4 regions of the Marinomonas posidonica IVIA-Po-181 genome follow, and region 1 is predicted to be linked to each of the others. Evidence: predicted binding sites of a transcription regulator. Region 1 holds the regulator's gene; each other region holds the start of a gene.
What was found. The regulator PhoB, encoded in region 1, activates phosphate uptake and scavenging genes when phosphate is short. The targets are predictions, from matches to a motif close to TGTCATANNNNTGTCANA.

Region 2: MAR181_RS13640 (esterase-like activity of phytase family protein) is a predicted target of PhoB. The motif match lies at 3,799-3,816, and genes of this name have one in related genera.
Region 3: MAR181_RS04780 (PhoX family protein) is a predicted target of PhoB. The motif match lies at 1,183-1,200, and genes of this name have one in related genera.
Region 4: MAR181_RS04720 (putative 2-aminoethylphosphonate ABC transporter substrate-binding protein) is a predicted target of PhoB. The motif match lies at 3,761-3,778, and genes of this name have one in related genera.

Annotation. Positions count from the first base shown of each region.
Region 1 covers NC_015559.1:3,829,730-3,837,988, forward strand. Annotated here, with positions in the region: gene ubiA (4-hydroxybenzoate octaprenyltransferase) at 1-830, shown strand, start outside; gene phoB (phosphate regulon transcriptional regulator PhoB) at 916-1,611, shown strand; gene phoR (phosphate regulon sensor histidine kinase PhoR) at 1,608-2,933, shown strand; gene MAR181_RS17695 (response regulator) at 3,014-3,865, opposite strand; gene cysZ (sulfate transporter CysZ) at 3,865-4,644, opposite strand; gene MAR181_RS17705 (ABC transporter substrate-binding protein) at 4,869-6,485, shown strand; gene oppB (oligopeptide ABC transporter permease OppB) at 6,619-7,539, shown strand; gene oppC (oligopeptide ABC transporter permease OppC) at 7,552-8,259, shown strand, end outside.
Region 2 covers NC_015559.1:2,960,477-2,968,735, forward strand. Annotated here, with positions in the region: gene MAR181_RS13635 (ATP-binding protein) at 1-1,799, opposite strand, end outside; gene MAR181_RS13640 (esterase-like activity of phytase family protein) at 2,335-3,747, opposite strand; gene MAR181_RS13645 (isocitrate lyase) at 4,119-5,723, opposite strand; gene MAR181_RS13650 (malate synthase G) at 5,774-7,945, opposite strand; gene MAR181_RS13655 (DUF3612 domain-containing protein) at 8,140-8,259, shown strand, end outside.
Region 3 covers NC_015559.1:1,019,916-1,028,174, forward strand. Annotated here, with positions in the region: gene MAR181_RS04775 (methyl-accepting chemotaxis protein) at 1-1,064, opposite strand, end outside; gene MAR181_RS04780 (PhoX family protein) at 1,379-3,262, shown strand; gene MAR181_RS04785 (putative bifunctional diguanylate cyclase/phosphodiesterase) at 3,573-5,987, shown strand; gene MAR181_RS04790 (FMN-binding glutamate synthase family protein) at 6,050-7,603, shown strand; gene MAR181_RS04795 (VOC family protein) at 7,692-8,105, shown strand; gene MAR181_RS04800 (2-hydroxyacid dehydrogenase) at 8,102-8,259, shown strand, end outside.
Region 4 covers NC_015559.1:1,006,764-1,015,022, forward strand. Annotated here, with positions in the region: gene MAR181_RS04710 (putative 2-aminoethylphosphonate ABC transporter permease subunit) at 1-1,418, opposite strand, end outside; gene MAR181_RS04715 (putative 2-aminoethylphosphonate ABC transporter ATP-binding protein) at 1,415-2,491, opposite strand; gene MAR181_RS04720 (putative 2-aminoethylphosphonate ABC transporter substrate-binding protein) at 2,662-3,690, opposite strand; gene MAR181_RS04725 (UTRA domain-containing protein) at 3,870-4,577, opposite strand; gene MAR181_RS04730 (amidohydrolase family protein) at 4,681-5,775, shown strand; gene MAR181_RS04735 (helix-turn-helix domain-containing protein) at 5,772-6,149, opposite strand; gene MAR181_RS18220 (EAL domain-containing protein) at 7,046-7,348, shown strand; gene MAR181_RS04740 (methyl-accepting chemotaxis protein) at 7,561-8,259, shown strand, end outside.

The sequences.
Region 1 (8,259 bases):
AACTCACCCGCTTTAATCGCCCGATCGGATCATTACTCTTAATGTGGCCTACCTTATGGGCTCTTTGGCTCGCGGCGGATGGTCAGCCGGACTGGTCTCTGTTGGTGATTTTCGTCTTAGGGGTATTTAGCATGCGATCAGCAGGCTGCGTAATCAATGATTATGCGGATCGAAAAGTGGATGGCCATGTTGATCGAACAAAGAACCGCCCGCTTCCCTCTGGTCGAGTATCAGAGAAAGAAGCCCTAGCTCTGTTTGCTGGCTTATCCATGCTCAGCTTCTTTTTGGTGTTATTAACGGACCTGCAAACCATATTACTGTCATTCGTCGGTTTGGGGTTAGCGGCTCTGTACCCATTTATGAAACGCTATACCCATCTGCCTCAACTTTTTCTCGGTCTTGCCTTTTCTTGGGCCATTCCTATGGCTTACAGTGCTCAAGGGGGCAGTTTAAGCGACCCGATTCTATGGATGCTGTTTCTCGCAAATTGCTTCTGGACCATCGCTTATGACACTTACTATGCAATGACAGACCGACCTGACGACTTAAAAGTCGGCATCAAATCTACCGCTATCCTTTTCGGTCAGTCCGACCTCATGGTCATTGTGTGTTTACAAGCTTTAACCTTATCCCTTTTGACATGGATCGGCTTCTTCGCCACACTAGGCTGGCCCTATTTTCTGGCTTTGTCTATTTGTATCTGGTTGTTTTATAAGCAATACCAACAAGCGAAGGACAGAGACAGGCAAGCTTGTTTTCGCTCTTTTCTCGAAAATAACCGCATTGGCTGCTGTGTCTTTATCGGTTTAGTTATCAGCTATTTTGCTTAATATGTGGCAAACTTATGACAGTTTAACTAAATTGTCATAATTGCTCGCTTTAATAAAAACCGTTCCTGAGATGAGGGTAGATCCTGTGACCGGTAAAAAAGTTTTAATTATTGATGATGAATCTTCCATTCGCGAGATGATTGCGATTGCCTTAGAGATGGCTGGCTATGAGTACATGGAAGCCGAAAATATTCAGCAAGCTCACGAAATTATCGTGGACCATCGACCAGATTTGATCTTGGTTGATTGGATGATGCCTGGTGGTAGTGGTATCGAGTTAACTCGCCGCATCAAGAAAGACAGCACGACAGCCGAAATTCCGGTTATCATGCTGACGGCCAAAAGCGAAGAAGACAACAAAATTCAAGGCTTAGAAGTCGGGGCGGATGACTACATCACCAAACCTTTTTCGCCGCGCGAACTCGTTGCTCGTCTCAAAGCGGTATTACGCCGAGCCACACCACAAGGCATAGATGAACCAATCGAAGTGGAAGGCCTCACTCTGGACCCAATTAGCCAACGAGTCACCATTGGTGCCCGTCCGCTAGACATGGGACCAACAGAATATCGTTTACTCAAGTTTTTAATGACTCACCAAGAACGAGCCTATTCAAGAGCACAGCTGTTGGATCAAGTATGGGGAGGCAATGTGTATGTCGAAGAACGTACCGTTGATGTACACATTCGTCGTCTGCGCAAGGCCATTGGCGACACTCATGACTTCTTGATTCAAACCGTGCGAGGCACAGGCTACCGTTTCTCAGCAAAAAGGTCAGTATGAAAACCATTTGGCGGAACACCATCCTTTCTTGGTTAGCAGGTTTTGCTGCCTGTGCCGTGATTGGCTATATTCTTGGTCATTTTTTGGGTGTTCTGCTGCTGTATACCTTAGGGACCTTGTACTGGCAGTTATACCAACTTTATCAATTCCATAACTGGCTACGTCATTCAGGACGTGCCGCTCCACCAGAATCGAGTGGTATCTGGGGAGAAGTCTTTGATGCTGTATACCGCCTGCAAAAGAAGCAGAGAAAATCCAAACGTCGTATGCGACAAGCTTTAACTCGGATTGAAAGCTCCACCAGTGCGCTCAAAGAAGGCGTGATTATGGCGGATAACCAAGGTAACCTCGAATGGTGGAACAACTCAGCGGCTCATTTCTTGGGTTTAATGCGACCTGTTGACCGTGGGCAGGTCATTACTAACATCGTTCGTAGTCCAGAATTCTTCCGCTATTTTACGCAAAAGCGTTTTGGTGAACCTCTGGTCATTAAGTCTCCAGCAAAAGACGGTGTCTATTTAGAAGTTCAAACCACCTTATATGATAAAAACGATCACCTCATCTTCGTTCGTGATGTGACTCGTCTACACCTATTAGAACAGATGCGTAAAGACTTTGTTGCCAATGCCTCCCATGAGCTTAAAACGCCTCTAACGGTGATTAAAGGCTATGTTGAAACCTTAGACATGTTTAAAGACAACCTGCCCAAAAGCATGCAAAAAGGCATAGTAAACATGGCTGAGCAATCTGTCCGGATGGAACAGCTCATCGAAGATTTGTTGCTGTTATCCCGCCTTGAGAGCGATGACAAGCGCGAAGAAAATCAATGGCATCGTGTATCGGACATCGTAGAGTCGATTCTGAAAACCACCACAGCCATCATGACCGACCAACACAAGTTGGCCACTTATATATCAGAAGACGCCAGAATTTATGGCTCTTATAAAGAGTTATACAGTGCTTTTTCCAACTTAATTGTGAATGCCGTCAAGTATTCACCTGACGGCGGTGAAATCAATATTAAGTGGGAATCCAGTGAACTGAATGGCATTTTTTCAGTAAAAGATCAGGGGTTGGGCATTGATCCAAGACACGTCCCTCGACTCACTGAGCGTTTTTTCCGTGTTGATAAAGGACGAGGTTCAAAAACGGGGGGCACTGGCTTAGGACTTGCCATCGTTAAACACGTTCTCTTGCATCACGAAGCCAAGCTACAGATTCGCAGCCTGCCTGGCACTGGCAGTACCTTCTCGTGTCACTTTCCTGCCAGTCGAGTGCGCAAAGACGCCGTCAGTCAATCCACCAGCACCCTCACCGAATAAAAAAAGGCGCAACAACTATGTTGAGCGCCTTCTTTAAAGTGATGCCTTTTATAACAGGACACGGAATCACAAAACGTCAGCTATAGAGAGTCAAACAAGCTCTTGATGAAGGCTTCTTTTTCCGCGTCTTGATCAATTAAACGCAAGCCTACCGTTAAAAACGTCGAATCATGTTTCTTTTCTGTCGTCGCCACAGATTGCACATAATAATTCAGGCGATTTATGGTGTTTTTATGTTCTAAATCCAACACCGCTTGCCCTAACACCTGTGGTACTACGTCATCACTCTTAATCAGCATAGAGGCTTCTTGCTTACTGAATTGAATCACCATGCAACGAAACTGCTTGTTTTCAAAACGCACTAAGGTTGGAATTTTAACGTCCTTAACACTGACTTCCGGTTCACTAGGATTCACTATCTTAGGTGTTTGCGCCGCTTTAGCCGCGCCGCTTCCTCCCCCCATCAAAACATCGATGGAGGCCGCCGCAATTCCCTGTGGCGAACCACTCGCTGCTCTGGGTTTTTGCGCCGTCAGTTTGCCCGCCAACTTGTGTTTCTTGGCCGCACCTAACACCTTATTAACCAGCTGTTCACCCGAAAAAGGTTTACCCAAATAATCCGTGACGCCAGCTTGTACGGCTTCTACCACATGGTCTTTGTCGCCCCGACTGGTAATCATTACAAAGGGGACATCGTCTTTTTGATACTTGGGCTGCTCGCGGCACCATTTTAACAACTCAACGCCTGTCATTTCAGGCATTTCCCAATCGCATAGCACCATATCAAACTGAACTTTGTTCATTAATTGCTGAGCCTTACGGCCATTTACAGCGTCTTCAATCTCAACGGCTGGAAACTGCTTACGTAATGTTCTGCGAATTAAATCTCGTGTGAACGAGGCATCGTCCACGACTAATATTTTAAGCGACATTATTTCATTCCATTATGAGAGTTTAACAACGCAGAGAAATCTCCATTCTCTACCCTAAAGATGGATACCCATAATAAAGTCGCTGCCACTACAGCTATTGGCATCACAAACAAATTAAACAGTGGAATGGTCAAAGACACCATCACTATGCCACCAAACGTCCAACACAATAGTGGCTGAGTCCTAAGGGCCATTCGCATCTCGTAAAACGACACCTTGTTATTATCAAAAGCATAGTCCATATATTGCAGAGCCAGCATCCAAGCGGAAAACAATAACAGCAAAAATGGTGCAATAACATTAACTAATGGGATGAAAGACAGCACCAGAAGAAGTAAGAAACGCGGTACAAAATACAGCACCTTTTGCATTTCCCGTTGCAAACTACGACCAATCACCGCCAAAATCACACTGGCGCTTAAGCTTTCATCAAACACTTTTCCTGTGGTCTTTTCTTCTACTTTTTCCGCTAAAAAAGCCATAAATGGGGCCGCTAATATATTGACTCCTATCGAAAAACTATAGAACAGCAATACCGCGATAATCGCCCCAAAAATTAAGTCTATCAGCCAGCTAATAAAAGACATCCAATCCGGCAAATACCCCATTACCCAATTGAGTATGTCTTGAAAATAACTAAATGCCACCATGTAAATAAGCCCAATCAACAAAAAATTGGCTAATAACGGCGCCAAAATAAACAGCCTTAATTCTTTTGAAGCAATCAATGGCAAGGCCTTCAAAAAAGCACCCGCTGCTTTAAATGGTTGTGTAATCACAATAAATTAAACCCTATCAATCTTTCCTAACAAATCCGTTTGAGAATATCACGAGGCCCTTCACGTCTCCACATTTACTAGACGTATAAGGCAATACGGAATTTCGATTGTGCCCTTTTGTTAATTCATGAACTATGGAAGCTTCAGGGCGAATCTGAATCGTGCAATTCAAGCGCCTCACAATAACAGAGCACATCAAACAGCTCACCAACAAAGGGAACGATATGACTATCTCAAAAACGCTCATCGCCAGTGCCGTATTAACCGCCTCTATTAGCGCATTCCAAGTACAGGCCGCAGACGTACCTGCAGGTGTTGTCTTAGCAGACAAACAAGAATTGGTTCGTGGTGGTGGTTCAGAGCCTGCCACACTTGACCCACAGAAAATTGAAGGCACACCAGGCTCGATTCGTTCAAGAGACCTGTTTGAAGGTCTGTATAACCAAGACGGTGATGGCAATCAAATACCTGGTGTCGCGACAAGTTACGATGTAAACGCGGACAACACACAATACACTTTCCACCTTCGTAAAGACGCAAAATGGTCTAATGGCGACCCTGTTACCGCAGAAGATTTCGTTTACGCTTTCACTCGCGCAGTCGACCCAAAACTGGCTTCACCATACGCTTGGTTCATGGAAATCCCCTCCATTGTGAATGCCTCTAAAATCATTGCCGGTGAAGCGGATCCATCCAGTTTGGGCGTCAAAGCCATTGATGATTATACTTTCCAAGTGACGCTAGAACGCCCTGTGCCATACTTTGTGAAAATGACGTCTCACCAAACTATGTTCCCTGTGCCGAAAAAAGTAGTTGAAAAATGGGGTGATGATTGGATCAAACCAGAACACCTTGTGTCCAACGGTGCGTACAAAATGAACGAGTGGGTTGTCAATGAAAAGATGGTTTTCTCTCGTAACACCAACTATTGGAACGATGAAAAAACCGTTATCGATAAGGTTACTTATTTGCCTATTGAATCACCAAATGCTGAGCTCAAGCGTTTTCAAGCTGGTCAGATGGACCTAAGCTACGAGCTGCCAAACGATCACTTCAAGCAATTGAAGCGTGAGATTCCTGATCAAGTGGTCATCACACCTTATTTGGGTACCTACTACTATCAGTTTAATACCACCAAAGCGCCTTACAACGACGTACGCGTCCGTAAAGCCCTATCTTATGCTATCGACCGTGATGTGATTACCAAATACGTCACAGGCGTTGGTGAAATCCCTGCGTATTCATTCACCCCAGAAGTGGTCAATGACTTTAACCCTGCTACACCGGATTACGCGACTTGGACTCAGAAACAGCGTAATCAAAAAGCGCAAGCCTTGCTAGAAGAAGCAGGCTTCGATAAGAGCAACCCTCTGTCCTTCAAACTACTGTACAACACCAACGAAAACCATAAGAAAATCGCCATTGCGATTGCCTCAATGTGGAAGAAAACCTTAGGGGTGAAAGTCACTTTAGAAAACCAAGAGTGGAAAACCTACCTAGAAACCAAAAAGCATCAGCAGTTTGATGTGGCCCGTGCTGGTTGGATTGGTGATTACAATGAAGCATCAACCATGCTCGACCTTCTAACAACCACTCATGGTAATAACGACGGTAAGTACAGCAATGCAAACTACGACAAACTGCTACACGATGCTCGTACCATGCAAGACCCTGCGCCAAACTACAACAAGGCGGAAGAGATTGCGATCGAGCAAGACATGGCGGTAGCACCCATTTACCAGTACGTGAACAAACGTCTTGTAAAACCTTATGTGGGTGGCTATGCACCTAACCCAGAAGATAACGTATACGCGCGTGATATGTACATCATCAAACATTAAGACACTCGTTTAATTCCGCGTTGTCTGTTGAAACCCATGCCCAACGACACACTGTCGTTGGGCATCTTTTGAACTCTCTACAGGTTCCAAATATTAGCCGTCTGTTGGCGAGTCTAATAATCCGGTAATAACTATGTTTACATTTATCTCAAAGCGCATGTTAGAAGCGATTCCAACCTTATTGGTATTGATCACGATATCCTTCTTCCTGATGCACGCCGCTCCCGGCAGCCCCTTTTCCAGTGAACGCACTCTTCCTCCCGAAGTGTTAGCAAACATCAACGCTAAATACCATTTAGATGAACCCGTCATTAATCAGTATTTCTATTACCTAGGCGGTTTATTGCAAGGGGATTTGGGACCCTCTTTTCGTTATAAAGATTTCACCATTAACGAGTTAATTGCACAAAGCTTTCCCGTCTCCGCAGAAATAGGCATCTGGTCGTTTCTGGTTGCTCTGATACTTGGGGTAGGTTGCGGCATTATCGCCGCCTTAAGACAAAATTCATGGGTAGATTACTCAGTCATGGCGTTTGCCAACCTTGGTATTGTGTTGCCAAATTTTGTTTTGGCTCCACTGTGTATCCTATTTTTCTCTATTTATAACCATTGGTTACCGGCTGGTGGCTGGAATGGTGGGGCATGGCCTTACCTGATCATGCCAGTGATCGCCATGTCCACCAGCTATATCGCACAAATCGCCCGTATTACTCGCGGCAGTATGATTGAAACCATGCATTCGAATTTCATTCGCACAGCACACGCTAAGGGCTTGCCAAAGCATCGCATCATTTTCCAACATGCTCTACGCCCTACCATGCTGCCAGTTATCTCCTACCTGGGCCCTGCTTTCGTCGGTATTGTCACCGGCTCGGTGATTGTGGATGTGTACTTTGGCACCGGCGGTATCGGCCAACATTTCATTAATGGCGCACTAAATCGCGATTACTCCATGGTCATGGGCGTCACCATTTTAGTGGGCACATTGACCATATTGTTCAATGCGGTTGTTGATATTTTATACGCTGTTATTGACCCTAAAATTCGTTATTAAGGCCAACCGAATATGATAACTACACAAGATAAAATCCAGGCCGTTGAACAGTTCGCCGAACAAGTCACGGAAATTGAAGGTCGAAGCTTATGGCAAGACGCACGTCGACGCTTTTTTTCTAACCATGCGGCAGTCACTAGCTTAATCTTATTGACCCTCATTACCGCCGTGGCATTACTTGGCCCGTTATTCAGTCAATGGAATTACGATGATATTGACTGGGAAGCCTTATCCGACATCTCAGTGCTTGGCCGTCCGAACATTGAAAACGGCCATTACTTTGGCACAGATACCTTAGGCCGTGACATTTTTGTTCGAACCTTACAAGGTGGGCAAATTTCCTTACTCGTCGGCATCATGGGCAGTGCGGTAGCCATTGTCATTGGCACACTTTATGGTGCAGCATCAGGCTACATAGGCGGTCGTGTTGATAGCGTCATGATGCGTTTTTTAGAAATCCTTAACTCCTTTCCCTTTATGTTTTTCGTCATCATCTTGATGACCCTGTTTGGTCGACACATTTTCCTCATCTTCATTGCCATTGGCGCAATTTCATGGCTCGACATGGCAAGGATTGTACGCGGACAAACCCTGAGTCTGAAAAACAAAGAATACATTGAAGCGGCTTATGCCTGCGGAGTCTCAACACCTAAAATCATTTTGCGACACATAGTGCCAAATGTATTGGGCATAGTCGTGGTTTACGCCACCCTGTTGGTG
Region 2 (8,259 bases), 870 kb from region 1:
CTGCGTCCCATACAAATACTGTTAATAATGCTTTCAAGATCTTCGAATAAAAACGGTTTGCTTAAAAAAGCATTCATCCCTGACTGTAAACATTTACGCTTTATGTCTTCCTCAACATGAGCGGTCAAGGCGACGATTGGGGTTTCAGCTAATTGCTGGTCTGCTTCAATCTGACGAATCGCTCGAGTTGCCAAAAAGCCATCCATTTCAGGCATATTACAATCCATGAAAATAACGTCATATACCTGCGCCTGTCGAAATCGCTCTTTAGCAATCAAACCATTTTCGGCTAAATCAACACGGCACCCTAATTTCAGCAAAAACTGTTCACAGACGATTTGGTTCACCTTATTATCTTCGACCAATAAAATACGCAATGATTGAGTGGTTTCAGGGGAATTTTCAGATGTTTGACTAAGATGATCTATTCGCTCCACACGGTCACTTTCGGTCCGTTCAAAAGGTAAAGCGACAGTAAAAACAGTCCCCCTCCCAACTTCGCTCTGCAAAGATATCTGCCCGCCCAATAGTGCCACAATGCGCTGAGTAATACTCAAACCGAGACCGGTTCCGCGAATGTTAGGATTAAATTGATTAACTTGGTAAAACTGGTCAAAGATTCGCTGTTGATCTTCTGGAGCAATACCAATTCCTGTGTCCTTCACCGCAAAAGACACAATGTATTCATTCGCTTCCTCTCGTGTTTTCTCACCGCTCACTTGGATGGCAATCTCTCCTTCATGAGTAAATTTAAAGGCATTACCAACCAAGTTATAAAGAATTTGATGGAGGCGATGAGGGTCACCTAAAACAGACTCTGGTACATTATTAAAATGACAGTAGAGCTGTATGCCCTTCTTTTCAGACTGAGTGGACAACAGTTGAACCACATCATTAACAACATCCTGTGGACTAAAGGGTATTTTTTCCAAGCTCAACTGTTGAGCATTAATTTTTGAGTAGTCTAAGATGTTGTTAATAATATGCATCAAAGTGCTACCCGCATTATTAATGACGCTTACTTGTTGTCGTTGTTGATCACTCAAATCTCCCATTGAAAGCAGTTGTGCCATCCCCAGCACGCCGTTCAAAGGTGTGCGTATTTCATGGGTCATCGCCGCGAGAAAATCTGCTTTAGCTTGACCGGCTACTTCAGCCGCTTCTTTTGCTGCCGACAACTCTTCTGCTTGTTCTGACAGTTTCAAATTATCATTGAGTGCTTGCCAGTAACTAACATTAAGCTGTTTCCCTGTCAGATAAATAAAAAAACCGTAACCAATGATCAGCCCCATAACAATCCAGTTACCTGGCCCTTCTAAAAATGCCGCCGCCGCAAATGCAAAAGGCAGCCCAATAAGCAAACAATAATTGCGCAGCATCTTATGGGATAAAGCCAATATGGTTACCCCACCAATACTAATACCCGCTGCCGACATCACATTTACGGTTACCGATATATCAATCAGAGGGTTAACATAAAACAACCATGCGGAGCCACTCACCCACACAATAGCAGAAGCATTATAAACAAACGCGTAACGTGAAAAGTAAGCAGGAATCTGAAGCGTTTTACTGGCAAAAACCTGATAGTAGAGATAAAAGCGAGCAGCTTGCAATAGGATAAAACAAACAGAAAAAGCGCTTATCACGGCCAAATGCTCACGAGCCGTCGCAGAACTAAATACCGCGGCCCAAAATGCCAACAAATAAAATAAGCCGCCATATCGAGAGCGTCGAGCCAAATCCTTTAGGCTAATTTCACTGACTTGTTTATCACCAAGAGTGTAACGTGACTTCATTAAGACCTTTCTCAGATGGATTGAGGGTAAATATAGTCATCATAGAGATTAAGTTCATTTTGTAACCATAACACCGAAAAAAGACCAAAATACATAATCTCAACAATATAAAACAATCCACTACAGCTTTCCCTTAACCATTAACACTGAGCTTTGATGATAAAGATCAAAACGATGAGACATAGATTCAATAAACAACAAACCTCAAGCCTTAGGGAAGATGTGAACAAGTCCACTGACTACGGAGCTCCTCGGCAACCGCTCCTGCGTTGCCCTACTACACCACATCCTTGTGGTTATGCATTGCTCTAATCCTCTACATCCATGTAGGGGTCAGCTTGTGAATAAGTTTCTTTTATTCAAGGCTCGTTTCACCGTTCAATATTGAACATATTGGCAAGAAGCTTAAAAAAGAATAAGGGGAGCTTAGACCACGCCCTTCGGGTCTTTCTTAGCACAAGAACGCCAAAACATAAGAGCATAAAAAAAGAGCGCTAAAGCGCTCTTTGAAATTCATTCTTTTTCAAACTCAGTATTACTCAGATAGTAAATCCGTTTTGATAATGTACAACTGATTCGAATCAACGGTCGTGTCATTCAAATATTTTTGCTCAAGCTTACCTTTCGTTGACCAAGTCGCAAAATCATCGTCATTCAATACCCCTAAATGATGATCATCGATTATCCACAGACCTTCCATTTTATCATGTGGATACGCCACTTCTTTAACCATGTCGACCACCAATACTTTACTTACAGGTTTAATGCCTTTTTCCGCTAATGCCGCCCAGCCTTGTTGCTGAGCGTATTGCTCTAAGGTCAAGCCATCAATCAACAAACCGTGACTTCCATCTCGCGTTATCGAACCCGACAAAGCCACACTTGATAAAGGCGTTGCTGTGTTTAAATCAATGCGATAAACCTGCTTTTGAGCCTTTGGATTGGCTTTTTTAGGGCCGCCTAGCAAGAAACTACCATCCCGCTCAATGACTAAAAATTGACTCTCGGTTAGAGCTGCGATTTCAGAGTTTGAGTTTTGATTCTTCTCCTGACGATACAAGTATTGCTCTGTCTTACCCGTCTGTAGATTCACCGTCACAATGCGTGTTAGATCGCCCTTTTGAGCTGCTTTATCAGGGTTCCGCATGGTAGATTGCATAATCCCAACCAGAGTTTGCTCATCTGGGCTGATTGCTAACCCTTCCATGCCTCGGTTGGCACGGCGATGCTGGAAGACAGTAGGAAGGTAAAACGTGTTACGTGAATCCGCTTGGAATGCATTGATACGACCAATTTCAACACCACTAGCATCATAATGAACCATATGCGGTCCATACTCATCACTGACCCAGAAAGTGCCGTCTTTTAACGCCACCAAACCTTCCCCGTCCAAACCATAATCATCTAGTTTAATCGGATTACTTTGCCCGTTATAAGCTTTTGAATCGTCCATTAATACTGGCTGACCATTCGCGTGGTAAGGCGTTTCACCTGTGCCGCCGAGGGCCGAGGTATTGGGTAAACCTGAAATCAATTGACCATCAGGACGCTTCAATAAAATGCTTTCAAGCAGAGTAATTTGACCGCTTTCCGACACCTCAAATAAGCCAATACGAGGAGTGTAAGAAGCCACAGGGAAAGTTTTTCCTTTACCGTAATCCCCTGTGTAATTAGCATTTGGGCCGCGGTCCGTTAGAGCATAAAACTGATTACGAATGCTTGGGTGAGCTGTCATGGCCGAGCCAAACCCTCCATTACGAACTTCAAAGGGTTGGCCTGTTTTCCCATCCAGCAGATCTGCTCTTAAAACGTCATAAGGCAAAGATGCACCCTGTTTAGGAAAATTTTCTGCAAACTCAATACCTGACGCTGATGAGCTGGAATGACTCATGCAACCAGTTAGAACAAGCGTTGAAATCAAACCAGCCAACCACACTTTACTTGTCATTACGCGCCCCTTTGTTTGTTTTTTAACCGTCCAAACAGCATAAGAGAGCGTGATGACGCTTTCATGACATGACTTAAGGAAGGTACAAACAAGTCCACTGGCGACGGCAACGAGCTCCTCGGCAACCGCTCCTCGGCAACCGCTCCTACGCTGCCCTATACACCACCTCCTTGTGGTTATGCGTTGCTCTAATCCCCTACATCCTTGTAGGGGTCAGCGTGTGAATATTTCTTTATTATTCGAGGTGAGTTTCGCCGTTCAATATTGAACATATTGGCAAGCAGCTTAACAAAGAATAAAAAAGGGCCTAGCAGGGGAATGACTAGGCCCTTTTAATTAAAACCACGACGTAATTACATAACCTTTGGTCTTTAAACCGCCGCGAATTGATTCATCGTATTGTCTTTACCAGATGCTTTTAGTGCATTGTCACCAGAGAAATACTCTTTATGATCATCACCAATATTGGAACCAGACATGTCTTGGTGCTTAACACAGGCAAGACCTTCACGAATCTCTTTACGTTGTACTTCTTTTACATAACCCAACATGCCCTGATCACCAAAGTAATCTTTCGCCAAATTATCCGTCGACAACGCAGCAGTATGGTAGGTAGGCAAGGTAATCAAGTGGTGGAAAATCCCTGCTTGAGCCGCTGCATCGCGCTGGAAGTTACGAATGCGTTCGTCCGCCTCTATCGCTAGTGTGGTCGCATCGTATTCTTTTGACATTAGACGATCACGATCATATTCATTCACGTCTTTGCCCGCTTCCTGCCAAGCATCAAACACTTGCTGACGGAAATTTAACGTCCAGTTAAACGAAGGACTGTTGTTGTAAACCAGTTTCGCATTTGGCACCACTTCGCGGATACGATTAACCAAATTAGCAATTTGACCAATATGAGGTTTTTCTGTCTCAATCCACAACAGATCTGCACCATGTTGTAACGACGTAATGCAGTCCAGCACTACTCGATCCGCTCCCGTATCAGGCTTAAAGCGCACCAAACCATTCGCCAAACGAGTTGGTTTAATGCATGTTCCACCTTGCTTCAGCAACATGTCACCAGACTGCATCTGATCAAGAGATGTGACCTCTTCACCATCAATGAAGGCACTGTATTGCTCAGCCAAATCGCCCGCAGATTGTGATACAGGAATTTTTTGGGTTAAACCTGCACCCAATGAATCGGTACGTGCAACGATCACCCCATCCTCCACACCAAGTTCCAAGAAGGCATAGCGAACAGCATTAATTTTCGCTAAAAAGTCTTCATGAGGCACTGTCACTTTACCGTCTTGGTGACCACATTGTTTCGCATCAGATACTTGGTTTTCAATTTGAATACAGCAAGCCCCTGCTTCAATCATTTTCTTTGCTAACAAATACGTGGCTTCTTCATTGCCAAAACCCGCATCAATATCAGCGATAATCGGCACCACATGCGTTTCAAACTGATCAATACTTTCTTGTGCTGCTTGCTCACGCACTTGGTCACCCGCTTGACGGGCTTCATCAAGCTCTTTAAACAAATGTTGCATCTCTCGGGCATCAGCTTGTTTTAAGAAGGTATACAGCTCTTCGATTAAGGCTGGTACCGAAGTTTTTTCATGCATAGACTGATCTGGTAGAGGACCAAACTCAGAGCGCATGGCAGCCACCATCCAACCAGAAAGGTACAAGTAGCGACTGCGAGTAGTGCCAAAATGTTTCTTAATAGAAATCATTTTTTGTTGGCCGATAAAACCATGCCAGCAACCCAAAGATTGAGTGTAGTTTGCTTGGTCTTGATCATAACTTGCCATATCTTCACGCATGATTTTGGCTGTGTATTTGGCAATATCCAAACCCGTATTAAAACGGTTTTGTAATTGCATACGAGCCACGTATTCTGGATTCATACCCGCCCAAGTCGTGCCTTGTTGACCGATTAGCTGACTCGCTTGTTGCATTTTATTTTTATACGTTTGCATAGTATTTCTCGCTCTTTATGGTGTTAAAATGGGTTATTTATTGGTTAAATTCACGATTGCTTTACTTTTAGTCGGTAGGCATGAAGCAAAGGCTCGGTGTAGCCATTGGCCTGAATCACACCTTTGAATATCAAATCCTGTGCTGCCTTAAAGGCCTGACTATTTACCCCTTGTTCAGACATAGGACGATACCCAGGTGTCGCTTGGTTTTGTTCATCAACAATCTTGGCCATACGCTGCATAGATTCCTCAATTTGAGCTTTGCTACAAATACCGTGGAGTAACCAATTCGCCAGATGTTGACTAGAGATTCGCAGCGTTGCTCTGTCTTCCATCAAGCCTACGTTATTGATATCCGGTACTTTCGAGCAACCTACGCCAGCCTCGACCCAACGCACCACGTAACCCAATAAGCCCTGAATGTTATTGTCTACTTCGCGTTCAATGACCTTTTGTGACAAGGTCAGGTTGTCTGGAATCAGAGGTAAGGTGAGCAAGTCTTTCAAACTCGCCGGCGCTCTCTGCTGGATGCGCTTATGACGAGCAAACACATCAACTTTGTGATAATGCAAAGCGTGCAAAGTGGCCGCGGTTGGTGAAGGCACCCAAGCCGTATTGGCACCGGATTTAGGATGTGCAACCTTAGCTTCCATCATGGCTGCCATTTCATCCGGCATCGCCCACATACCTTTACCTATTTGGGCGCGTCCAGGTAAGCCACAAGCTAAGCCAATTTCAACATTGCGATTCTCGTACGCCTGGATCCAAGGTTGTGTTTTAATCTGGTCTTTCGGTAAGAAGGGCCCAGCTTGCATACTGGTGTGGATTTCATCCCCTGTTCGGTCCAAAAAGCCGGTATTGATAAACACCACTCGGTCTTTGGCCGCACGAATGCACTCTTTTAAATTTAATGTTGTGCGACGCTCTTCATCCATAATGCCAATCTTGATGGTGTTTCTTGCCAAGCCCAGCATATCTTCGACTCGGTCAAATAATTGACCACTAAAGGCCACTTCTTCTGGTCCATGCATTTTGGGTTTCACGATGTAAATACTGCCGGTACGACTATTTCGAAGGCCGGTTTGTTTTTTAAGATCCAAAGCCGCGATCAATGAGGTAACCACAGCGTCCACAATGCCCTCTGGTACAAAGTTTCCTAACCCATCCTGCATCAAGTCACATTCCATCAGGTGACCAACATTACGTACTAATAAAAGCGATCGGCCATGAAGTTGATACAGCTCACCATCAAGGTCGGTGAAAAACTTATCTGGATTCATACGGCGAGTCATTTGCTCACCATTTTTATTGAATTTGGCTTCTAAACGCCCCTCCATTAAGCCCAACCAATTGCGGTACACTTCGATCTTATCTTCTGCATCCACAGCCGCTACCGAATCTTCGCAATCAATAATGGTACTGAGTGCCGACTCAATCAGGATGTCATTGATGTCCGCTTTATCATTGGCCCCATTCTTACCATTGCGATCAAATTGAATCTCGACATGCAAGCCATTGTTGCGTAATAAAATGGCTTCAGGCTCACTGCGCTGACCATTTACAGCCACCAGCTGGCTGCTTTTTTGCAAACCTGATTGGCTACCATCATCAAAGAAAGCCAACAAATGATGGTAGTAAACAAGATAGCTGGACACGTCTTGGTGTGAGCCAGTTTCAAGTGGAAAAACATCATCCAAAAACGCTTTCGCCTTCGCAATAACCGCCTGACCTCGTGCAGGGTTATAGCCTTTATTGGACTCTAAACCTCCGTCTTGTGGGATCACATCCGTACCATAAAATGCATCGTATAAACTGCCCCAACGTGCATTGGCCGCATTTAATGCAAAACGAGCATTCTTCACTGGCACCACCAACTGTGGTCCTGCCAGCGTTGCAATTTCATCGTCTACGCCCGTAGTACCTATGGTGAAATCAGCGCCTTCTTCCACTAAGTAACCAATCTCACGAAGAAATTGTTCATACTCATTGATGTTCATTGGTTGACCTTTTCTTGCTAGGTGCCAATCATCAATCTGCTGTTGAAGCGTGTCTCGCTTGGCCAATAATTGACGATTAATTGGCGAGAGGTCTTCTATCAACTGAGAAAAATCTTGCCAAAACTGACTGGCATTCATGCCATGCAGTGGCAACACTTCGTCATTGATGAAGCGACTAAAGTCGGGGTGAATCACACGGTTATTTTTAGCTTGCGGCATTGTCATCTTGTTTTCCTTTATTCTTATCTTCATCAAAATCACAGCTCACATTCAGTCGATTGAGTTATTCACAAAAGTCTGATGACTGGCTTGATTTATAGTCTATGCGGGACTAACCTAAAATTTCACAATAAGAATTACACAGTGTAAATTTTACAAAAATGAAAAATAAAAATAGCTTAAATCGTAAGGCCCATTTTTTGGGTACAAAAATACGCAACCTCCGTAAACGTAACCGTTTGACCATGGAGGACCTCTCTTCAAGGTGCATTAAACTTGACCCTGAATCGGCCCCTTCTGTGTCCTATTTATCCATGATA
Region 3 (8,259 bases), 1.1 Mb from region 1:
GATAACTTATCCAAAGAATCAACGGTTTGTTGAATAGAATGCTGACCCGTACGGGTTTTTTCAACCGTCACCTTAGCAGAATCTAAGGTCGTTTGTGTGCTTTCAATGACCTCGGTTTTGAAGCTATCAACTTCCGTAATGGCTTGCGTCATTTCAGTGAATTTGCCTTCTCGTTCTTGGCTAATTTCTCGGGTTTTTGCTGACGCTGTTTTCAGTTCTTGACTTTTTGACTCCACCTCTTGATTGAGAGACACCGCTTTATTCAGCGTATCACTCAGCCTTTGCACAAAGGTATTGTATGAAACCGCTATCTTGGTTAATAGATCGTTTCCAGACTCAGGAAGACGGGCCGTCAAATCCCCAGAACCTTGTGAAATGTTTGTCAAAGCCGTTTGAATTTGACGGATTGGGGTGATAATGGATTTAAGAATGATAGTGGAAATAAGCAGTGCTAAAAGAATAATAGCGGTACCGATGCCGCCCAATTTTATGATTTCTTGTTTGAACTGCTGATTGACATCATCTAAGTAGATTCCTGAGCCCACAATCCAACCCCATGGAGCGAATCCTTGAACATATGAAATTTTTTCAACGGGCTGCTCACTGCCAGGTTTTGGCCAAAGATAATCAACAAACCCTGCTTGTTGTGCTTTTACCACTTTGACAAATTCTGAAAAAAGTTTTTTACCGTTAGGGTCTTCAAGGTTTGCTAAGTCTTTTCCGTCCAAACTAGGCTTAACAGAATGCATGACTATTACCGCATTGTAGTCATTGATCCAGAAGTATTCTGTGCCAGCGTATCGAATGCCTTTTATGGTTTCCATGGCATATCGTTGAGCTTCGTCTCGGCTGAGTTCTCCTGATTCTTCGAGTGCTTGAAAGTGAGTTAAAACGCCTGTTGCCGTTTCAACAACATGTTTTGTTTGCGCGTATTTTTCATTGAGTAGTGTCGTTTTGTTTTCACTTAGAGAAAGTGAAATCACTAAAATCAAACCGATAGAAAAAAAGACCAGCAGGCTGATTAACCTGTGCTTAATGGGGATATTGCGTAAGGTATTTATCATAAGGGTATCCTATCCTCTTGAGAGTCTGCGTGACGTTTATTCTTGTATAAAGTTGGTCTTTCTTTTTGCTTACAAGTTGTATCCTTTTTCTTTGAACAATTCAATGGTGCCATTTAACTGTCATTTCTATGTAACTTTTTGTCTATAGATTATTTGTTAACTTCTCTTAAGCAGGGGAGGTTAGAAACAACATTTATGGGAAGGTTGTTTTCTAAGATCTCAAACAGCGGGTTAGAGCGTCACTTCAATGAGTTTAAAAGTGGGCGTTGTGGCCTATTTCGCCAGTAATAAATCACTATTGATAGGGCAGTATTATGACAATTAAACAGAAACAGGATTTGAGTTTTGATGAGCTAGATGAGTTAGTACGTCCAGCTCCTGAAGTTGTTGAATTCGAAGAAGTGGCGAATAAAATGGTTTCTCGTCGTGGTTTTTTAAGCGGTGGTGCGGCAGTTGGTGCCAGTGCATTTGTGATGGGGTCTACTTTGGGCGCAGCGAATGCCATGGCAGCACATCATCAGCCATCACGTCTGGCATTTGATATGGTAAAAGCCACCACGGCTGACACCATTACTTTGCCTAAAGGCTACTCATGGCAAGTTGTGGCGTCTTGGGGTGACCCGCTTTGGTCGAAAGGAATTCCTTTAGACACCACTACAGGCGGTACAGGCGCTTCTCAGGAGATGGCATTCGGTGACAACAACGATGGTTTGGCATTCTTTAATCGCAACGGTGTATTTGTATTGGCTGTCAATAATGAATACGTGAATCCTAAGACATTGAATGCAAATCGTGAAGATGGCAAAACTGTCACAGCGGATGATGTGCGCAAAAGTAAAGCGGCGCATGGTGTGTCTGTCATGGAGATTGCCAAATACGACGGCAAATGGAGCATCATTAAAGACTCTAAATTCAATCGTCGTATTACCGCGGATACTGAAATGGATATTACCGGACCAGCTCGTGGCCATGAGTTGTTGAGAACCTCTGCAGACCCTCGTGGTGTAGTGGCGAAAGGAACTTGGAATAACTGTGGACAAGGTAAAACCCCATGGGGCACTTACTTAACCTGTGAAGAAAACTTTAACGGCTACTTTGCGTCTTCAGATGACAGTTACCAACTTCCTGAAGAGCTTAAACGTTACGGTGTTAGTATGTCAGAGGGACGTTATAAGTGGGAAATGGCTGATGATCGTTTTGATCTGTCAAAAGAGCCTAATGAACCAAATCGCTTTGGTTATGTGGTTGAAATTGATCCTATGGACCCTACTTCTCGCCCTAAAAAGCGTACAGCATTGGGGCGTTTTAAGCATGAAAATGCGGAAGTAACGGTCGCTGCTAATGGTCATGTTGTTGTGTATCTTGGTGACGATGAGCGTGGTGAATTTCTTTATCGCTTTGTATCAAAAGGCAAATATCAAGTGGGTGCCGATAATTCAGATTTACTTGCCGAAGGCACCTTGTACGTTGCGAAATTCCATGAGAATAATCGTGGCGAATGGTTGCCTTTGACGCCAGCAACAACGGGTATGACGGAAGCAGACATTGCCATTCATACACGCATAGCAGCATCGAAAGTGGGTGCAACTACTATGGATCGTCCTGAGTGGGTGGCTGCGAACCCTAATAAAGTGGAAGCATACTGCTGTCTTACCAATAATAAAAACCGTGGTGTGAAGCCTAATGCCGGTGGCGATGCAACGCCTGCTGGAGGCCCGAATCCAAGAGTTAAAAATAAGTTTGGTCAAATCGTACGTTGGGAGCCAAGCAACGAAGATCATACCGCGAACGATTTCAAATGGGATTTGTTCGTGATGGCAGGTAATCCAGCGGTCTTTGATGATGCTTATGCAGGCTCTGCTAACGTCAATAAAGACAATATGTTTAATTCACCCGATGGTTTGAAGTTTGATCGTAATGGCTTGTTGTGGATTCAGACCGACGGTAATTATTCAAATGAAGGGGATTTCGCGGGACAAGGTAACAACCAGATGTTGGTTGGTGACACTGAAACCGGTGAAATCAAACGCTTTATGGTGGGACCGACTAAGTGTGAAGTGACTGGCTCAGCATGGAGTTCAGACTATTCCACTATGTTTGTCAGCATTCAACACCCGGGCGGCACTTGGCCAACAGGTTCAACGCCGCTTTCCAGTGTGATTGCCATCACTCGTGAAGATGGACGTGCAATCGTTTAATCGATTTTAGCAATAAAAAAGCCAGAGCATATGCTCTGGCTTTTTTATTTGTACTGTATTGAGAGGGGGAGGAGATGCTTTCGTTATGATTCATATCATGATATTGGTAGATAAGAATTTAGGGTAATATAATTTTAAATTATACTTTGATCGCTTTGGCTAAGATTACTTTTGTCAGACAAATACATGGGCTTTCCACCAAGTTAGGCCAGTTTTACTGGGAATGTTTTTACTTACTAAACTTTGCTTTTGGCTGGGTTCGGCGTTGTGTCGGACGTAATAATGGATGATAAAAACCAAGAAGGTATCAATGAGCCTTGTATTTTCTAAGTCTTTAATTGTTAAGCAGGCTCTGTTGACATTAGTGTTGGCGGTTGTTTTAAGCTTAATCAGTAATGCGATTCAAATGTACGATGGTATCAAGCATCAACGAAAGATCATCGATCAAGATTTTAATGAATTGATTGCCGTTGTTGAGCAGCCCTTAGCTGCCGCGGTGTTTCGATTAGATCGTGCTTTCGCACAGCAGCAAATTAATAGCTTGTTGTTGAGTCCGTCCATTGCGAGCGTCAAGGTTACTGATGAAATTGGTCACATTTTCATTGAAGGTAAAGCTGAGAAACGTGCATTTCGATCTTCTGTTGCGCTTGCGGACTTAATGTTCTCCAATCTAAATACCTTTCAACGATCTCTGACGATTGAGCAGCCGACCTTCAATGCTGGGATTTTAACGGTCGTACCGGAAAAACGTTATCTGATGGATAGGTTGCTGGATACGCATATTCCACTGCTGGTTTATAATTTGCTCAAAGACATTTTATTGGCTTGCCTCATTTCTCTGATTTTTTATTATTTAGTGACGTATCCCTTGATGCGTTTTACCCGTTCTCTCACACATATTGGTCAGCATCAAAAACAGCCATTGCCTGATGCCTTTTATCAGCGTCACAAGTCCGATGAGTTGGGGCATTTGCATACGACCTTTACTCAGTTATGGACGCATTTGAATTCCGCCCTAAGTGATTTGGAGCGCAGTAATAGTCATACCAAAGCCATGATAGAACATGCCGCTGATGGCATTTTATTATTGGATGTTAATCAACAAATTCGCATGGCCAATAGTGCCGCGAAAACCATGTTGAAACTGGAGCAAAATGATGTGACATCAGTTTCACTTGCTCGTTTTCATGATCCGCTTCACTGGCCTGAATTTGTTAACTTGGTCGATACTTTGTCGTTAAATTCCCCGCAAACCGTCGAAACGCTTTACCAAGTGCAAGGTCGTCAATTTCCCGTTGAAATTCGCTTAGTAAAATACGATGTTCAAGATCAAGTGGAAACGCTGATGTTGATCCGTAATGTGTCAGAACGGAAAGAAGCCGAAGCTCATATCCACCATCTGGCTTACTATGATCCCATAACGGATTTACCGAATCGTCAATATTTGACAGACAGACTCACTGAACGATTAAAACTAACTGCGATGCAAAATAGTTACTCAGCGGTTGTGTTTATGGATTTGGATCGATTTAAGGTCATTAATGATTCTTTGGGTCACAACGTGGGGGATCAATTACTACGATGTGTGTCAAAACAATTGGCTGGGTTGGTGTCTTCTGAGGTGGTGTTTGCTCGCATGGGCGGGGACGAGTTTGCGTTTTTATTGGAGCCCCTCGGCGATCACTTGGCAGAAGCGGAGCAAAGGGTTCTCGATTTAATGAATCGTATCACGCTGGCGTGTCAGCAGGTGAAAAGTGCAGGCCATCATGAAGTGCATATCACGGCGAGTTTGGGGGCCAGTGTTTTTCAGGCAAATGACTTGTGTGCTGAGGTAATCTTGAAGCAGGCTGATACGGCATTATATCGGGCGAAAGAGTCTGGCCGAAATACTTATGCTATGTATCGTCCAGAAATGCAGGCTGCCTCTGATGCGCGTTTGGAAATGGAAAAGGCCCTCCATCATGCTACCGAAAACAAATTATTTGAACTCTATTATCAACCTCAAAATAATGCTGAAGGCGAATTGATTGGAGCGGAAGCACTACTAAGGTGGCGTGATTCGAACAAAGGCTTTATTTCGCCTGCTGAATTTATTCCTTTAGCAGAAGAGATTGGTCTTATTGTCGAAATTGGCACATGGGTACTGAATGAAGCTCTGTCGCAAGTAGCAACTTGGTTAGAACAAGGAAAATGGCAGTCTTCATGGCGAATGTCGATTAATGTCAGTCCAATTCAGTTTCAGCAGGCTAGCTTTTTGCCAATCTTAAAATCTCAGCTTGAAAAACATCATGTGCCAGCCTCATGTGTGGATTTGGAAATTACAGAAAATACCTTGTTAAACGACTGGGAAACCAGTTTGACGAAAATGCAGGCGATAAAAGAATTGGGTGTGTATTTGTCCATTGACGATTTTGGCACGGGGTATTCGTCGTTGAAATACCTTAAGTCTCTACCGATAGATAGGTTGAAAATCGATCAGTCGTTTGTACGCGATTTGCTCACAGACCACAGTGATGAAGCCATCGTGCATGCGGTGATCGCTATGGCTAAAGCGTTGAAGATAAATGTTTTGGCTGAAGGGGTGGAAACTTTGCCTCATTTGGACCGTTTAAAAGAAATCCATTGTTTCTATTATCAGGGGTATTATTTTGGTCGTCCCGCTCCAGCGGATCAATTTATTGCTTCTTTTGTCCACGATTCGTCTGACACCGCGCCCAGTTTTTGATTTATGATGACGTAAAGACATTGAGTCAGTCGTTTTAACGTTTTACTGGGTAAGGGTCAAGTATGGAGTTTTTATGGTCTGTCACGAATGTGACGATTCATTGGGCAGCGCTTATTTTTGTGGTTTTGTGCTTTGCTTTGTTGGTGGCTTTGGTGGTGATGTATTGGGTGGATACCCACCAAACGGCCCATACCATTCGCCGAAATTATCCTATCGTTGGTCGCTTCCGCTATTGGTTTGAGCACCTTGGTGAATTTTTCCGTCAATATTTTTTTGCATTGGATCGAGAAGAGCGTCCATTTGATCGTGCTGAACGTTCTTGGGCTTATCGAGCAGCGAAAAAAGTGGATACCACCATTGCCTTTGGTTCCACTCGTTCATTAGATACGCAAGGGGATGTTTATTTCCTAAATTGTGCCTTTCCAACCTTAGAAGAAGATGCGGCTCAGCCTAAAGAAATTTGCATTGGTGAACATACTGCTGCCTCACCATATTGTACTCGTTCTGTTGTTAATATTTCTGGCATGAGTTTCGGTGCTTTGTCTAAACCAGCAGTGCAGGCGTTATCCCGTGGAGCGAGAAAAGCGGGAGTCTGGTTGAACACAGGAGAGGGCGGTTTATCACCTTATCATCTAGAAGGTGGCTGTGACTTGGTGTTTCAAATAGGCACGGCTAAATACGGTGTTCGAGACGCACAAGGTCATTTGGACGATACAAGACTCGCTCATATTGCGGCTCATGAGACGGTACGCATGTTCGAAATTAAGATGAGCCAAGGGGCAAAGCCTGGCAAAGGCGGGATGTTACCCGGTGCAAAAGTGACGGAAGAAATTGCCCATACTCGTGGTATTCCTGTCGGTGAGGATTCGATTAGCCCCAATGGTCATACGGACATTAAGTCCATCGATGATTTACTCAATATGATTCATCATGTCCGCAAGGTCACAGGTAAACCCGTGGGCTTTAAAATGGTGGTCGGGGATATCACGTTCTTTGATAAAATGTGTGAATTAATACACAAAAAAGGTCTCGATTATTGTCCGGATTTTATTACCATAGACAGCTCAGATGGTGGTACCGGTGCCGCACCACAACCCTTGATGGATTTTGTTGGTATGCAGTTAAGAGAAAGTTTGCCTCTCGTTGTTAATCGTCTGACTTCGTATGGTTTACGCCGTTATATAAAAGTTATTGCTTCGGGTAAATTGATAGTTCCTGGCAAGGCCGCATGGGCATTAAGTGCTGGGGCGGATTTTGTGGTGTCAGCCCGTGGCTTCCTATTTTCACTAGGTTGTATTCAAGCTTTGCAATGCAACAAAAATACCTGCCCAACCGGCATCACCACACACAATCCTGAGCTACAAAAAGGCTTGGTGGCGACTGAGAAATCTGAGCGCGTGGCAAATTACGCTCAAGAGTTATTACATGGCATTGGCTTGATTGCCCATTCGTGTGGCGTGAAGGAGCCCAGAGAGCTTAATCGCTCTCACGTACGAATTATTGAAAATCAAAGTCGCTCCCTGTTGTTTTCTGAGGTGAATCCGCTGCCTGAAGTGAAAACAGAATATCTCAACTTAGTTGCTCAAGGAGACCGTGAAGGTGTTCCTTTGCAGTAGACATTTCCTGACTTGATATTTGCTATCACTGTTTATTTTTCTAGGCGTAAAGTATGTTAGTTTTATTGAAAATGGAGAGGAGTTTACGGTGTCAGCACTGTTTCATTACGCATATCATGTCAGGTCTCTAGAAGAGACGAGGGATTTTTATACCCACGTGTTAGGCTGTACAGAAGGTCGTCATACAGACACTTGGGTGGATTTTGATTTTTACGGTCATCAACTTTCTTTGCATTTGGGAACCCCTTCACCCACAACAAATACTGGCAAGGTGGGGAATCATCTTGTGCCAATGCCGCACTTTGGGTTGATTTTGTCTTATGGTGATTGGCGAAAAATAGCCGATCGGTTGGAGGGCGCTGGGGTGATATTTGACTTAGCCCCCAGTGTTCGTTTTGAAGGGCAAGTGGGCGAACAATGGACTTTGTTCTTTAAAGACCCAAGTGGTAATGCCATTGAACTTAAAGGGTTTAAAGATCTTTCACAGGTGTATGCTTCATGATTCCTTTAGTATCGACTTTGACCGAAGCCGAACAGCAGACTTGGTTAGCTTGTTTGTCAGAACAAATGCCAGAGGTCTCTTTTGGGTTGTTCTCTGAGCTAAACCAAGTGCAAAAATCCTCATGTGAGTTTGCTATTGTGGCCAACCCTGATCC
Region 4 (8,259 bases), 1.1 Mb from region 1:
GACTCGAACTCTGCATCAATCTGCTTTAAAGCCGTGGTTGCGGTCAGGTGACATACGGTATAAAAGTGGCTAATAGTACAAACAACCAAAATGGTCATGGTGCCATAGATGCCATTAAGTGGATTGTTGGGCGCATTGAAGAAGAAAATATAGGCTAAACCAAGTACTAATCCGGGCACGGCTAAAGGCAAGATAGCAAACAGGTGAAAGCACCATTTTAGTAATTGGAAGCCTTTTAGTTTTGCGACTAAATAGGACTGGAAGAAGATAAAAACCGTGCCAATGAGAGCGGTAAAGGTAGCCATTTGAATGGAGTTCCAATAGGAGTCCCAGCCGCCGCCGTCCATTAAGTCAAAGTTATAGTTCTTAAAGGATAAACTGAGATTATAGGGCCAAAAGGTAACCAGTGAGGCATAAACCGCCATCAATATAATGCCGATAATCACCACTGAAACCAACAGCATCAGAGTGAAAAAAGTGCGGTCTAACCAAGGGCGCTTTGGCGCAGTCCAAGGAACCGCTTTTGATGTCAATAAAGCAGACTGTCGACGTTGTAACCAACGATCTGTGATAAAGGTAAGAATGGCTGGCAGGAGTAAGATAACGCTAACCGTGGCCCCCATTTCAAAGTTTTGCTGACCAATGACCTGTTTGTATATGTCTGTTGCCAGTACATTGAATTGGCCACCAATGACCTTGGGCACCCCAAAATCCGTAATAACCAATGTGAAGACGACAAAGGCTACACTGATGATGCCGTATTTGGCGGCCGGTAATGTCACGGTGAAAAAGGTACGCATGGGGGACGCGCCCAGTACTTCTGCGGATTCGTAAAGGCGTGCGTCAGTGTTGGCCAAGGCCGTTAGCATGATCATCAAAGCATGAGGAAAAGTCCAAAAGCAGGAGCCAATGATAATTCCTATGGGGCCATAGATGCTTTCGCCCATGAGCAATTCTTTGATGATACCTTGGTTGCCAAAGAGGTAGACCAAACTGATGGCCGGCAGAAGTGATGGTGCCAATATGGGCAACACGAGAACGGTGCGAAAGAGACCTTTCAATGGAATGCGTGTTCGACTGATGCCATAAGCGGTTAAAAAGGACAGGGTGGTGACAATAAACGTTGATAAGAAAGCGATCAACAATGAGTTGTTTATGGCGTTATAAAGGCTAGGAGTGGCGAAAAAATGGCTGAAATTCGCTAACCCAATAAAGTCTCCCGCTTTGTTTTCAATACTTTTAGACAGCAGGGTGTAGATTGGCAATACAACACACACGAAGAGTGCTAAGACCCCAATCATGAGCACAGCGCCGAGTGACCATTCATCTAAACTACGCTGGCTAAGCCATTTTGATTCTCGGCTCTGAGATATTTTGACTTGAGCTTGGTCCGCGGTAGCGAGGCTAGATTGACTCATGCTTGGCCTCCAAAAATATGCAAACGATCAGCTGGCAATTGGCAGCGTACAGATTGACCTTGGCTTAAATTCAAGCCCGACATTTCATTCATTGAGATGTCCGCAATGAGAGGCGTTTCATGATTGTCGATTTGTAATAAGGAACGAACCCGAGAGCCAAGAAACTCCAAATGAAGTACTTGGGCATTGAGGCTGTTCTTGTCATCCTCATGACCATTAAAACGAATGTCCTCAGGGCGAATTGCAAGTTTAACGTTTTCTCCAAAATTCGTTCCGCTATTGGGCTGGCACTGCAACATAAGTGTGCCTGATTGCATTAAACCATCGCCACTGTTTTTGGCTTGAATGAAGTTCATTTCGCCCACGAATTCCGCAACAAACGGGGTGTTTGGGTGTGCATATACTTCTTGTGGGGTGCCGATTTGTTCAATAACGCCTTGGTTCATGACGACGATTTTATCGGCCATAGTTAAAGCTTCTTCTTGATCATGCGTAACCATTATTGTTGTGACGCCGAGCTTTTCTTGTAGCTGTTTTATCTCTTGGCGGAGGTGCGCTCTTACACGGGCATCCAACGCAGAAAGTGGCTCGTCTAATAGCAGCAAACCAGGTGACGTGGCTAAGGCTCGTGCTAAGGCCACCCTTTGTTGCTGGCCACCAGACAATTGCGCTGGGTACTTGGTTTCACTGCCAGACAGCCCAACGGTGGCTAACAGGTCGCTAACACGAGCGCGTTTATCGCTTTGACTAAAATGTTTTGAAACCAAGCCGTATGCAATGTTGTCTGCGACAGTCAGATTGGGGAACAGGGCATAAGATTGAAATACAATGCCAAAATCCCTATGTTTGATTGGGGTTTGTGTAATGTTTTCGCCCGCCTGAAAAAGCTTGCCTGAAGTCGGCATGTCTAACCCAGCAATGATCCGTAATAAACTGGTTTTGCCGCAACCTGATGGGCCTAGAAAGCAGACAAACTCGCCTTCTTGAATGTTAAGTGAAACGTCTTTTAAAGCTTGATGTGCGCCAAACATTTGGTGGATGTTTTGTAGTTCTAGGTAGGCTTGGTTGGACATAAAATCCTCTCCTTGAATAAGAGTATGTTTTGTCATCATCCCTTAAGCTCATAATGCAAATTAGAGTAAGCGGATATGACAAAACAGACTGACGATCGGCTAATGTAGAATGAGTCTGTTCATTTCTAAGAAAAGTGGGAATAGGGCGTCCCTATTCCCACAGCAAGGTATTATTTTGGATCGCTTTTGCCATCGTAGCGTTTTTGCCATTCTGCAAGGATTTGGCTGCGATTATCTGCAGACCATTCGAAATTGTTGTTAATCATCAGAGATTCGGCGTTGGCCGGAAAGTAATCTACGGGTTTGGCTACACCTGGCATGGCGACAACCGCGTAGCCTTCGTTATACATTTCATTGGCTTTTTGTGATGCTGTCCAGTCAACCAAGGTTTTGGCTGCTTTTAGCTTGTCAGTACCTTTGATAATGGCTGTTGCTTCCATGTCCCAACCTAACCCTTCCGTTGGGAAGACAATGTCGAGTGGAGCACCCATTTTTTTCGATTTCGCGGCACGGAAGGCGAATGAGATGCCAATTGGAATTTCCCCTGCAGCAGCCAATTTACAAGGCTTAGAACCAGAGTGAGTATAGCGGCTCACGTTTTGATGTAAGCCGTCCATGTAAGTCCAGCCCTCTTTTTCGCCAAAAATTTGCAGCCAGCTGCTAACGTCTAGGAAGCCTGTGCCGGATGAATTTGGGTTTGGCATGATGATGTGACCTTGATAAACCGGCTTGGTTAAATCGGCCCAAGAAGTCGGTTTTGGTAAGCCTAATTTTTTCGCTTCTACTGTGTTGTAACAGACAGCGGCCATCCAAGCGTCCATGCCAGTCCAAACAGGGTTGTCGCTCATGTCTTTGAATTTCGGCGACAGTTTTTCAGAGCCCATCGGCTGATAAGTTTGCAACATGCCTTCGCCCTTTAGCAGCATTAAACTGGTGGCAGCTAACCCCCACACTACATCGGCTTGTGGATTGTCTTTTTCGGCTAACAATTTGGCTGTCACAATGCCAGTAGAGTCTCGAACCCAATTGATTTTGATTTCAGGATGTTCTTCGTTAAAACGAGCAGCATATTTTTTGAGATCTTCCGCTTCAATCGCAGTGTAGACGGTAAGTTCTGTTTTAGCGGCGTGTGCTGCCATTGAAACCGTGGTGATGCCTGCTAAAACAGCCAGACGTTTAAGTAGGGTCTTATGTGTCATTTCTCATCTCCATGCATCAGGTTAATCAACTGGTATATACCAGATTGTGTAATGCAAAATAGCAGCCAAATATGTCATTGATGTGACGATTCTTTTAAAAAGTTGAAATGATCGACAGGGTCAATGATTGATTTAGCAGGGAGATAACTGGGTGGATCAGTATGATTGTGGTGGAAGAATTAGTCTCGAATGGCAATATTAATGGTCACAGCATCATGACGCCAAAACTCATAATCGACCTCAAGGACTTGCTTCGCACTAGTGTAATTTATGCGTTCAATCTGTAATCCTGGTTGACCGGCTGCTATGCCTAGGTCATTGGCGGCGTGGGCTGGAAGAGAAGTGGATTTAAAGGAAAGGTCCATGTCTCGATATTCTTGTTGATATTTACGCTTAAGGATCTGGCTCAATGACTCCGTTAAGTCTTCCTCTTCTATACCAGGTAATAAATTTTGGTTGATGTACATTTTTTCGATCAGTACAGGGCGTTGGTCAATATAACGACGACGATGCAAATAGAGGACAGGGTTTCCAACAGGAATGTTCATTAACTGTGCAATACGTTCGTTAGCGGGTTCAATTTGTTGCGCTAGTTTCTCAGTACTAGGGGAAAAGCCTTGTTCAGTTACGTATAAATTAAAGCTTAAATGGCTGGCTGGGTGATATATCACCGCTGCTGGTGAAACAAACCAGCCGCGTCTATTTTGACGATAGATAAGGCCTTCGGCTTCGAGGTTTTTGAGGGCTTGTCGAATAGTGACCCGTGTGAACTTAAATTGTTCGCCAATTTCTCTTTCAGATGGCAACTTACTTCCAGAGACCAGTTGCTGGCTGGTGATCAGGTCGCTGAAGTATTGTTGTAAATGATGATAGTGTGGCGTGGACATGGTAAGGTCATTCCTATTAATAGACGAGCAAAAACACCTTAAAAATAACGTGTTAGATGAGTAAGCGTCAAAGTATTTGTTTTAACAAAGAGGTTTCATTCTTATGGCTTGTCATCCTTTTATGGTCACAATTGCACTTTGTTCCTTATTGATAGGGTGTGCTAATGATCCTGAAAGTGAAGCACGCTCATTAACGTCTTTTAAGTCTGGTGCATCGTGTTATGACCGAACAACGGAACCTTATACGGCTGTCGTCGATAGCCATCTTCATTATCGACCATTTGATGGTCGCGCTATATCCTTTCAACAGGTGAATGATTTTCTCCGACAAACCAGTGTTCGTTTTGCAAATGTGTACGGAATTGGGCAAATGTTACCTGCTAATTCAACCTGCTCTAATTATTTGAAATGCCCTGGTACGCCAGTTTCTCCCACCACTCGAAATGATTTTGTTAATGCAGCCAATATGTTGGAACACGCACCAGAAGATTTGCATTTAATCTTATCAATGACCTTTACGGATTTAGCCAACCCAGAATCCACCCTAGCTATTATGGCGCTCTATGAAAAAGAGTACCCAGATATGTTTCGTTGGATGGGAGAGGTTAATCTGGTCAAGCAAGCCCAGTTTAATAACCGTCATGAGCCAGCGACACCTCAGGATATTCGGCAGTGGGCTGATTTTATGAGTGAGTTGGAAAAGCGAGACTATCCAATCACCATACATTCTGATTTAGGCAACAACCGTGCTCCAACGCTATATGTACCGTTAATGGAGCAGGTGTTGTCTTTATACCCGAATAATAAAATTATTTGGGCGCACATGGGAATGTCGTATGAGTTGACCAATATGAAAGCGGATCATCATATTGCCATATTGTCAGCTATGTTAGACAAGCACTCTAATTTGATGTTGGACACTTCATGGCGTATTTTGAATGATTATTATTTCAGCAAGAGGGGCAATCAAGCAAAGTATGTGGCCTTCTTTGATCAATATTCAAAGCGTATCTTACCAGGTTCGGACTTTGTTGCCTTTCGCAATAACCGTTTTTCCGTATATAAAGAAGAGCTTGAAGTGACGGGACACATTCATCAATTTTTGAGTGATGAAGCGTTTCGTAATATTGCATTAGGGCAAAATTACTTTGAGTTATTGAAACTGGAGTACGTGGCGCCAGAAGTGTGTTCCTCTTAATTGGCTTGATGTGGTTTCTCTTGCCATTTATGGAGGGTTTTGAGTTGTTCTAATAATAAAAATTTATTCTTTGGAGAGAGTTCACTGTAGAGTTTTAATATGAGTTGAGCATCTTTGCTAATAATGGACTCGCTCATTTTTTTATTTTTCTTAATATAAGACGCATTTATCTCTTCATATTTAATTTTTTCTAAGAAATCTAAGATATTGCCATCAGGCTGCTCACTAGCAGCATAAATAATAGCAGGCGAGGTATTCAATGCCTCAGCTAATTTCCATAGGACCTTTTGCGAAGGTTGTCTTAGCCCTTTCTCAATGCGAGACACATTGCTGGTGGCCATATCAGCTTCCAGTGCAATTTGTTCTTGTGTCATCTTGCGCTGTAAGCGCAAGGTTTTGATAACCTGTCCTATCTTCATGACGAGATTATCCTTTTTGACTTACTAGTACGACAAAACCTATAAGGCAATTTGTATGACTTGATTTGACAAATAGGCAATATATGGGCGTGATTTTGTCTATATGACAAATAATGACCTCCAAATATCATTGTCTTCAACGTGACAAGCAAAAAAATGCTCGCGGAAAGAGACGATTGGAGAACAAGGTTTGGATGGGGGAAATTGGACTGTATAGCAATACGTTCTTTTCATGTTCTACTCTTGCTCAGATTATTCTATCTAACTAATTGTTCTAAAAAGATTATCATATTTTTGGAGATTGCTTTTGGTTACTTTAAAAACAGAATGTTTTTTCAAAGAAGGCAAAGAATACTTTGCTCTAATTTTGAACAGGTAAGATGTTCAAAACTCGATAGAGGGTGTCTTTGATGGTTGCATAGTCCGGTATTTTGATTGGATTTGTTTGTTAAAAAGTTGTCGCTTGCATAGCAACTTTAAATTAACGTACTGTATAATATGCTTTACAAATTTGAAATCTTAGCGGAATGATTCTCAATAGTTTTGGCTGTGCCTATTCGGAAAAATGTTAATATTACGAAAGTTTATTCGTTTATATCAGAATAAGAACGGCCGTTATATTATAAATATTATTTATAATTAATGTGTTGGCTAGGAAATAGCCTATCAAGTCAATACATTTTATTTAAGCTATTCCCAATAAGTTTTTTAATTTCTAATGTTACTAATGATATAAAAATAATTTTAATAGACCCAGATGTCCATTTGATCAATTTATGGTCGAAACAACCAATGGCTTTTCATCACTGTCAAACGTAAATGTCGATGATAGCCTAGCCTAGCCTAGCCCTATCTTATGGGGTGAAAAATCGTTAGATGTTTTTTGGCGTGAGCATTCTAATCTTAAGAAATTGCTAAAATTTCCCATAGATCATTCAACACTAGACTGTTGCTTTGAGCATGAACTTCCCAATCAAATGGCGATTTATTTGAGTCATATTATTTTGAACATTGTACAAGAGCTTGATGTTCAACCTGTCGCTGAAGGCGTGGAGACGGAAAGTCAGTTGTCCTTGCTAACAGAGATTGGTTATCGAGTTGTGCAAGGTTTCTTCTATTCTCTATCTTTATTTCCAATTGAATTCGAGCTGTGAATGAAGGTCAGAATCTCCAATTCTTAAGCACAGAAAAGTACTTTTTTTGTCTTATTAAGATGATTTTCAGCACTGTTCTTGAGTCTATACGATGACTGACTCGCTGTTTCACTCTTGTCGTGTAGCCCTTTCTGGTGGCTTAGCGACGAGTTAATTTATTACTTAAGAAACTATTATTAATATGAATGAAGGGTAAAAAAATGTTAAGGAAAATGAATATTAGATCACGCCTATTTGCGGCATTCTCAGTGATTTTGTTGTTGTTGATTTTTCTCGGAGGCGTTGCCATTAAAACAATGCAAGACATCCGTTCTGACTTAGTGACAGTTGATGACAATATACTCCCAGCTATTTCAAATCTTGGGCATATGGGCAGTAATTTAATGACGGTGCAGATTTTTACATTGCGCTTATTAAATGAAGACAGTGAGCAGAGTCAAAAAGTAATCCTAGCGACTTTGCAGACAATTAAGCAGAAAGTGGCGCAATATCAGCAAGCTTATGAACCCCACATTGAAGTCGCGAGTGAGCGCCAGTTATTTGAACGTTTTTTGCAATTTGAAAAAGCATATTACGGATTACAAGCTCAGGTCACGGATGCAGTGATGAAGCAAGATGCCTCTGAGATTATGACGCTCGTACCTAAAATGAATCAGACGTCCGATCAGATGGTAGAAGTACTACACAGCCTTGTTGAGGAGAATCGAAGGATTGCAGATCTGACAAGTGAAGACGCACAACAGGAATATGATAATAGCTTTGTGGTGATTAATCTGATTATAGTTGGAGCTGTATTACTTGCTATTTTGGTCGCGTTTTTATTAGCGAAAAGTATTAATCAACCGTTACAAGCGGCCTTACATTCTGCTGAAGTGATTGCTCAGGGAGATTTAACTCAGACTTTAAACGTG